Paraflavitalea devenefica: one gene and its partner. The protein of the gene in region 1 interacts with the protein of each later gene in a pairwise test. Links are inferred from orthologs where the notes say so. Each region holds a gene or a part of one and is shown on either strand. Other genes may lie near its edges.

Region 1 (4,495 bases):
TGTTGAATGACAGGTTACGTAATTTCTGTATTCTCTCTGCTGCCCGGCGTTTTTGCTCTTCTGCTTCGTTCCCGGATCGGGACTCCTCAACAGAAGCGTCATTCGCTATAACAATAGGGTGAGGTTGGTGGGCCCCAGGCTCATCCGCCGCTGCTGGAATGTCATCTTTAAATACGAGTTGCATGTCGTTGGAAGTGTCGTCTTCCTGGGTTGTGTTTGCACCCGTATGTAAGACTGGTTCCTTCACAGGTGAGTGATCAGGGATGGATTCATTTGTCTTTGGTTCTGCATAAATATTGGTAGGCCTGGCCAGGTATCCTCCGGACGCTGCAGACGCCGAAGAATTATTTCTACTTTGTTGAGTTGCTGATGATGACTGACTGGATACGTTAGCGGGTGTTTCGGCAGATTTGGATGGCTGCGAAAGTACCCATTCGATCTTTTCCTCCGTATTTTCTTCCACGCTCTTTTTGTCCACAGTATTTTTACTATCGTCCTCATTCGTAAAAAGCACCAACGGCTTAAACTTAGGAGTTGGCTCCGTTTCCACCAGCTTCGGCGCAAGTTCTTCCTTCACAGGCTGTTCCGCCACTACCGGCTTCTCTTTCTTAGGCTCAGGCGCAGCGGTTTTCGCCTCCTTTACCAGGGTTGTCTTAGGCTCCGGTTGCGGGCTCAGTGACAATACGATCTTTTCCTCCTTCTTCGGAGCGGCCTTCTTCTCCTCTTTTTTGGTAAAGGGGTCCTTGTACTCAAAACCGGTGGCAATCAGGGTAATACCGATCTGGTCGCCCAGCGTATTGTCATAACCCATACCCAGGATCACATCAGTGCCTTCACCGGCTGAGCTCAATAAATAATTTTGAATAATATCTACTTCATCCATCGTGAACTCGTGCTCACCTTCGGCAGAGTTGATATTGATGAGTATCCACTTGGCGCCGCTGATCTCATTGTCATTCAGCAATGGTGAGTTCATGGCTTCTTCAATAGCCCGTTGCGCCCTGCCTTCACCACCAACAGACGCATTACCCAAAATGGCTACGCCTCCGTTGCGCATGACGGTACATACATCCGCAAAGTCTACGTTGATCTGACCGGTGCTATTGATCACATCGGTAATACACTTGGCCGCGGTGGCCAGTACATTATCCGCTTTGGCAAAAGCCTCTTTCATCTTCAGGTTACCAAACTGGTGGCGCAGTTTATCATTGCTGATCACCAGCAGGGTATCTACATATTGTTTCAGGATCCGGATACCCTCTTCGGCCTGCAACTGGCGCTTCTTTCCCTCATAGGAAAAAGGAGTAGTAACAATACCTACTGTAAGTATACCAAGGTCCTTACATATTTTTGAAATGATCGGTGCGCCACCCGTTCCTGTACCACCGCCCATACCGGCTGTAATGAATGCCATCTTGGTATTCACCTCCAGTATGCGCCTGATCTCTTCCAGGCTCTCTTCTGTAGCCTGGCGGCCAATATCGGGATTGGCGCCCGCACCCAGCCCTTGCGTAAGGTGCGGCCCCAGCTGTACTTTATTAGGTACCTTGCTCGTAGCAATCGCCTGCGCATCCGTATTACAGATAATGAAGTTAACCCCGTCAATCTGCTGACCGAACATGTGGTTCACTGCATTACTGCCACCTCCACCTACACCAATGACCTTGATGATAGATGATTTTTCCTTCGGAAGATCAAAATGAATCATAGCTTTCTTTTTTTGTCTCACCAGGCCTTACTCTCCTGAAAGCCCGTCCGGAGACCATTAAAAATTAACAGGTTAGTAGTAAATGAAAAGTACCAATCAGTGACCTTTCATAGGAAACCAGCATATTGTATGCTGAATGTTCTAATCAAGATTCATGCCTTTATAATGCGTGATCTTCTTCTTCTTTGAACAGATCAATAATGCCGTCCTTGAACTTGCCCCAGAAATCTTTAATGCCTTTCCTGTTCTTTACCTTTTCTGCTTGTGTTTCTTCTTCTTCTGCTGCTGCAACCAATGTTTCTGCCGGCTCTGCTGCCTTTCTTAATGTTTCGGGCACTTCTACTTTCCGGAAGCGGTGTTCAAACTGCTTGCGGTTATGTTCATAATCGCTGTAACCTTTTAAAATAAGACCGATACAGGTAGCATAAGTCGGCTTGGCCAGCTCTTCAATATGTCCGGCAGCCAGGTGCTCCGTAGGGAAACCAATGCGGGCATTCAACCCAGTTACATATTCTGTCAACTGGATCAGGTGCCTCAACTGCGAACCACCACCGGTTAATACTACACCGCCATTTAGCGTACGGTTATCCAGGCCTACCTGCTTCAGGTGATAGGTCACAAAATCCATGATCTCACTCATGCGCGCCTGTATAATATTCGCCAGGTTCTTCACGCTGATCTCTTTGGCAGGCATACCACGCAATCCGGGTATTGTAATAAAGGCATTGCCCCTGGCTTCATTGGCCAGTGCACTACCAAACTGTACCTTCATCTGCTCAGCCTGTGTTTTCAACACGCCCAGGCCGGTCTTAATATCATTAGTAATATTCTCACCACCAAAGGGGATTACGGCTGTGTGCTTCAGGATGCCTTCATAAAACACAGCCAGGTCGGTGGTACCCCCACCAATATCCACGATGGCTACACCGGCTTCCAGGTCCTCCTGTCCCATAACCGCTGCGGCAGAGGCCAGGGGTTGCAGTACCAGGTCCTTGGTGATCAACCCGCTCTTCTCTACAGAGCGGCTGATATTGCGGATGGCATTCTTATCACCGGTGATAATGTGGAAATTAGCGCCCACTTTAACACCGCCATACCCGATGGGGTTGGGAATATTCTGGAAATTATCTACCGTAAACTCCTGGGGTATTACATCAATGATCTGGTCACCTGCCGGGATATACGTTTTATACTGGTCGGAGATCAGTTGATCAATTTCCCGCTGGGTAATTTCTTCTTCGGTTTGGTGACGTACAATATCTCCACGGGTCTGCAAGCTCTTGATATGATGACCTGCAATACCTACATACACCTCGCTGATCTCCAGGTTGGGGTTCGAAGTATAGCAATTGTCCAAAGCCATCTGTATGGCTTTAATCGTTTCATCAATATTTAATACCTGTCCATGCTTCACGCCGTTGGAGTTGGCACGGCCAAAGCCGATGATCTCCAGTTTGCCGAATTCGTTCTTCCGGCCGGCAATCGCTGCGATCTTCGTGGTCCCGATATCCAGACCTACGATGATGGGTTGTTGCTCGTTGTTCATGCTATCCTGTTTTTAGTTGTTGGTATGACTGATTAGTTGCTTTTACTGTTTCATAGTTACGGTCTGTTCTTCCCCGTTGCCTCAATACCTTGTTGCCTTTATGCCTATGTCTTCTTCGGCATTACGGCTTTCGGTTGTGGTTTCTTCACAGGAGCAGGTTTCTTCACAGGTTTCCGGGAGGTTTCATAGGACTGGTCTTTCACAGGTGAATTTTTCCGGGTTACATTGTTCGTTCGCTTCGGAACAGTCGTCGTCGCAGGTATGGGTGGTTTTTCAGTCGTCGGGTTTTTAGCCGGTGAGTTATTCACCGAGGTCAGGGCCTCCTGGGCCCGTGCGCTTTGCCTGTTTACAGAATCCGTTAAAGCTGTTTGTGCCGCTGTCATCAGGTTTTGTATGCTGCGTGCAGCCTGTACAGAATCCACCCTGCTCACATAACCGCCTTTCTTTACGCCTATTACCTGGCGGTCATACTGAACATTTACCCGCTCATATACATCCATGCCTGTTTTACTTAACACCATGCGGTAGAACTGGAGCAGGCGCCCAAACTTCTTATCGAAGTCTGTACCATCGCCAAATTCAATCACATGGTTCCCTACCATGGGTATCATTTCAAACTTTCTATCCGTCACTATATCCGTTTGCGCTATCTGCGCCATCCAGAACGGATTGTGCCCGATAAAAAGGCTTACCTGCTTGATATGCTGCAGCAATGTGCTATCAGCGCTGCCCACCCGCAGCTTATCTGTCGGGAAACCGGTGAATACCGGTAACCTGGCAGACACTTTTTCCGACAACGGCAATCTTTCACAACTGCTGTCAATATAGAAGCTGTTGCCTGTCACTGTAAACAGGCGGGCAATCGGCTCCCGCTCCTCGATCTTCACCTGCAGTACCTCGTTGTTATCAAAGAACAATTCAGCATCCCGTATCCACACATTCTTTTTGAGGCGTTCTTCCATGCTGCGCAGGTCAAACCGCTTCAATGACCGGCCCTTCAGCGCTACAGCGCCATTGCCGGTAAGTATATCCACCACTTCTTTCTTATTCATGAACCATTGCCCCTCGGCATTGGTCATACTGATCTCATATCCTGCACAGGTTTTGTCCTTCCTGTTCCTGATGGCCGCTACCAGCAATACCACCACGCCGGCCCCTATTATGGACCAGAGGCCGATAAACAACAACTTCCTGATATGACGGTTCACTTTCATTTGTTTCGCCGGTAGCCCCACCCAACG
Region 2 (4,461 bases), 580 kb from region 1 along the record:
ATTGGGTGTTACCACCAGGTCGTACATGATGGTATTATTGAGGATAGCCCTGTTCTTACGGTCGAAGATAATACCGCGGTCGGGATATTTTACTTTGGGGAATACCGCATTGTCCATGGCCAACTGCTGGTATTTGCCGGAGATTACCTGCAGATTTAGTAATTGTACCAATATAATGAGGAATATTCCCAGGAAGATGAGCCGGATAATATTACTGCGGGATTGGTTAAATAGAGCCATAGGACAGCGTACATGAATCTTGTATCAATGTACAAATTAAGTGTGAGTGTAATGATTAATTTTTATTGTTTTAAGCAGTGTTGGTCCTGAATTTTTCTTTACGGTAGAAAAGTAGTTCAGTAATGAGTATTAACAATAAACTGATGCCGGTTGTTGCCAATACTTTTCCCAGGAAGTACCAGAAGGAACCAAACTGCAGCCATTCCAAAAATACGAGGTATGCATTGTGTAACAACGTTAAAATAAGGATGTAAGTGGCATAGGGCGCTAATCCCATACTGGTGATGGAGGGCGATTTATAGTTCTGCTCGGCGCCTTCCTGCGGGATGAGGATGTTTACCAGGAAGGGACGCAGGTAGGCAATCAGTACGCAGGGCGCTGCATGCAAACCGGGCGTGCTGGTGAAGAAGTCGAGGGTCATACCAAAGAGAAACCCTACCAGTGTTAAAGTGCCACGGGAAATGCGGAAAGGCAGCCACAGGATGTACAGGAAGTAGATGTAGGGAACAATGAAACGGTGTAATGGCGGTATCTGGAATAGCACATACACCTGGATGAATATGAATAAAGCGAAACGGATTATATTTTTAACAAGATCACTCATTGGTTTTAATGGCTTCCTCCAGTTTTTTTTGCTCTTCTTTTTGCAGGTTTTCTATCACGTTAACATGCTCTATATTATAAAAGTCGGTAGCGGCTTTTAATTTAAGGGTGTAGAAGTTGCTGGATTTGTCGTCCACTATTTCTGCCACAATGCCTATCAGGATGCCCTGTGGGAACCGGCTGGAATACTGGCTGGTTATGATGGAGTCGCCTTTATTTACGGGCATGCTTTTGGGCAGGTTGATCATGGTGAGGTAAGAGGCATTTTTCCCATCCCACAACACCTGGCCGGTTTCACCGCTTTTCTTGAGTTTGGCGCTCAAACGGCTCTGGCTGTGCAGCAGGCTCATGACTACAGCAAAGTTGCTGCTGGTAAAGATGACAGAGCCGGCAACACCGGAAGGGCTGATAACGCCCATATCTTTTTTTACACCCTGGTTCTCACCCCGGTGAATGGTAAAGTAGTTGTTCTGGAAGTTGACGGAGTTGTTGACCACTTTGGCTGCGCGGAACAGGTATTTCCGGGTTTGCCCCAGCGTGTCGCGGAAAAGGGAATCACTGACTACCTGTTTGGTGGTATCGGGTGTTTCGAAGTTCTGGAGCAACTGGTTGCGTAACTGCTCATTTTCCTTTACGAGTGCTTCGTTGGTCTTTTTGAGCTTGAAGTAGTATTCTACGTTGTTATATTTTTCATTGACACGGCCTGTTACCTCACTGGCTACGCCCATGAAAGCAGCTTCGTGGAAACGGTTGTAGTGAAACAGGATATATAATGCCACCATCTGCATCACCATGAAGAACAGGAAGTTAAAGTACCTTCTGATGAAGAGAAATATATTACGCACCTACTGTAAAGTTTTATAATTCGGTATTCTAAATTCAAAAAGCGTACCTGTGGGGAAGCACGATGCTGATTTTAGAATTTTTTATCGCATTACGAAGGGATAATGTTCATAATTCTTTAATGCCAGTCCGGTACCCCGTACAACACTCTTCAGCGGATCATCGGCCACATGCACCGGCAGTTTGATCTTTTGGCTAAGCCTTTTATCCAGTCCGCGCAGTAAGGCGCCACCACCGGTAAGGTATAAGCCACGGCGGTAGATATCGGCTGCCAGCTCGGGCGGCGTCATTTCAAGCGCTTTCAGGATGGCTTCTTCTATTTTAAAGATGCTTTTGTCCAGTGCTTCGGCGATTTCCTGGTAGCTTACCATGATCTGCTTGGGAATACCGGTTACCAGGTCACGGCCGTTAACAGGGATATCATCGGGTGGGTTGTCCAGGTCTTTCATGGCAGCGCCGATGTTGATCTTGATCTGCTCGGCAGTGCGCTCACCGATGAGCAGGCTATGGTAACGGCGCAGGGCTTCCATGATGTCGGCGGTGAATTCGTCACCGGCAATCCGGATACTCTGATCACAAACGATACCTGCCAGGGCTATTACGGTAATACCGGTAGTACCACCACCGATATCAATGATCATGTTACCAACGGGCTCTTCCACGTCAATACCTATACCCAGTGCCGCTGCCATCGGCTCGTGTAAGAGGTATACTTCTTTGGCGCCTGCCTGTTCCGCACTGTCACGTACAGCACGTTTTTCCACTTCCGTAATGCTGGAAGGGATGCAGATCATCATACGCCAACTGGGGGGGAATAAAGGTTTTTTGGGATAGATCATTTTGATCATTTCCCGTATCATTAGTTCTGCGGCATTGAAGTCGGCAATTACACCATCTTTCAGGGGACGAACGGTGCGGATGCTTTCATGGGTCTTCTCGTGCATCATTAATGCACGCTTTCCTACGGCCAGTACGGTTTTGGGGTTATTTCGATCCAGGGCAACGATGCTCGGTTCATTCACTACTACTTCGTCGTTATGGATAATGAGGGTATTGGCTGTACCCAGGTCTATGGCGATCTCCTGGGTAAAAAAGTTGAATAAGCCCATTTTAAAAGGTCAGATTTTTGGATATGAATATAATGCCTGCAAAATTGATGCAAATAATCCGAATTAACAAAGTGTAATCCCGCTGGAGGCGCGACCGGAACAGTATTTTTTCAACAAGTGTGAATTCTGTTTAGGGTACCTCACCCACTATGTTGGCAGAGATTGTGCATTTGACAATTGCGGTTGCCTGCTGTTGCACTAACGTGTGATATCACTGTTAATTGTTTTACAATGTTTATTTCGATAGATTTTTGTAGAGGCAATGAGGCAAAAAGGCATTAGCATTGAGGCAACAAGGCAGTGAGGGCTTCCCAATTTCTCGTTGCCTTGTTGCCTCAGTGCCTTTATGTCTTGTAAATACTTTCTTAAAGTACCTGCACGTTTTAAACCAAATGGGTTAATTTTATTCGAATTCATGCTATTTACCTAACCACCTATAAATGCTAACCTATGGCGGTTACCACCCAAGACAGTGAGTTGTTGGTGCAGTTCCGTAATCCTGCTACCAAAGAAAGTGCGTATACGTCCATTATCCGGAAATACCAGGAGAAGTTATACTGGCATGTTCGCCGGATGGTGATAGAACATGAAGATGCCAATGACGTATTGCAGAATGTGTTTATCCGCGTGTGGAATGCCCTGGAGAATTTCAGGGAGGACTCACAGCTTTATACCTGGCTTTACCGCATTGCCACGAATGAGTGCCTTACTTTCCTGGAGCAGCAGAAGAAACGCAGTGCTGTGCCCCTGGGAGATGTGGAGAGCGGGCTGGAAAACAAGATTAAGGCCGATAAGCATTTTGATGCTTCCAAGCTGGAATGGAAACTCCAGTTGGCTATTCAGCAACTACCTGAAAAACAGCGAATTGTATTTGGTTTGAGATATTATGATGAAATGCCCTATGAGGAGATGGCCAAAGTGCTGGAAACCTCGGAAGGAGCCCTGAAAGCCTCTTACCACCATGCTGTAAAAAAAATTGAGGATTATATACTAAATCATTAAACTTCCATTAACAATAACGGTCTCATATATTGCTCATGGATCACAGTGTCAACATATTAAACGAATTACAAGCTATCAGCCCGGAAGTGGCCCGGATCAACCGGCAGCTTCCTTACCAGGTTCCGGCCGGTTATTTTGACGGTCTGGCCGCCCGGGTAATGGAAAGGATCAGGGCTGAAGAAGCGGCATTACCACCTGTATTACAGGGGGTAACGACTAATCCGTTTACTGTTCCGGCGGGGTATTTTGATAACCTGGCCGATAGTATCCTGCAACGTGTAAAGGCTTCGGGCGATACGCTTACCCCACAGGAAGAGTTAGCTGCTCTTTCGCCCCTGCTAAGCAAGCTGGATAAAAAGCTTCCTTTTGAGGCTCCTGCTGGTTATTTCAGCGATCTTACAGAGAATGTGGTGTCGGGCGCTAAAGCCATTGATTTTGTCAATGAAGAGCTGGAAAACCTTCCGGCTGTATTGGCAGGGCTTAACGATAAACAGGTGTATGAAGTGCCTGCCGGTTATTTTGAACAATTGCCCGGCCAGGTATTGACGCAGGTGAAGCAAGCAGCAACGCCAGCCAGGGTCGTATCACTTTCTGTCGGTCGCAAGGTAATGCGCTATGCCGTAGCAGCAGTGATAGCCGGCGTAATGGCCATGACTGCCTGGTG

The links. The genes of interacting proteins can lie anywhere in the genome.
Region 2: the proteins of ftsA (region 1) and HB364_RS02515 interact in binary tests that used the Escherichia coli proteins (3 or more experiments, as listed by UniProt). The link is inferred for Paraflavitalea devenefica from one-to-one orthologs.

Annotation. Positions count from the first base shown.
Region 1 is NZ_JAARML010000001.1:68,251-72,745, forward strand. Bases 1,062-3,893 are described here. They hold ftsA (cell division protein FtsA), read right to left. Parts: upstream 3,255-3,893; coding sequence 1,869-3,254; downstream 1,062-1,868. Other genes in these bases: ftsZ (cell division protein FtsZ), read right to left, coding at 1,062-1,708; HB364_RS00270 (hypothetical protein), read right to left, coding at 3,359-3,893. In the rest of the region: more of ftsZ, read right to left, coding at 1-1,061; more of HB364_RS00270, read right to left, coding at 3,894-4,468. UniProt on the Escherichia coli protein: Essential cell division protein that assists in the assembly of the Z ring. May serve as the principal membrane anchor for the Z ring.
Region 2 is NZ_JAARML010000001.1:646,594-651,054, reverse strand. What follows is about bases 783-3,580. They hold HB364_RS02515 (rod shape-determining protein), read right to left. Parts: upstream 2,796-3,580; coding sequence 1,770-2,795; downstream 783-1,769. Other genes in these bases: HB364_RS02510 (RNA polymerase sigma factor), read left to right, coding at 3,246-3,580; mreC (rod shape-determining protein MreC), read right to left, coding at 837-1,688; HB364_RS02525 (rod shape-determining protein MreD), read right to left, coding at 783-844. In the rest of the region: mrdA (penicillin-binding protein 2), read right to left, coding at 1-240; more of HB364_RS02525, read right to left, coding at 311-782; more of HB364_RS02510, read left to right, coding at 3,581-3,797; HB364_RS02505 (hypothetical protein), read left to right, coding at 3,833-4,461. UniProt on the Escherichia coli protein: Forms membrane-associated dynamic filaments that are essential for cell shape determination. Acts by regulating cell wall synthesis and cell elongation, and thus cell shape.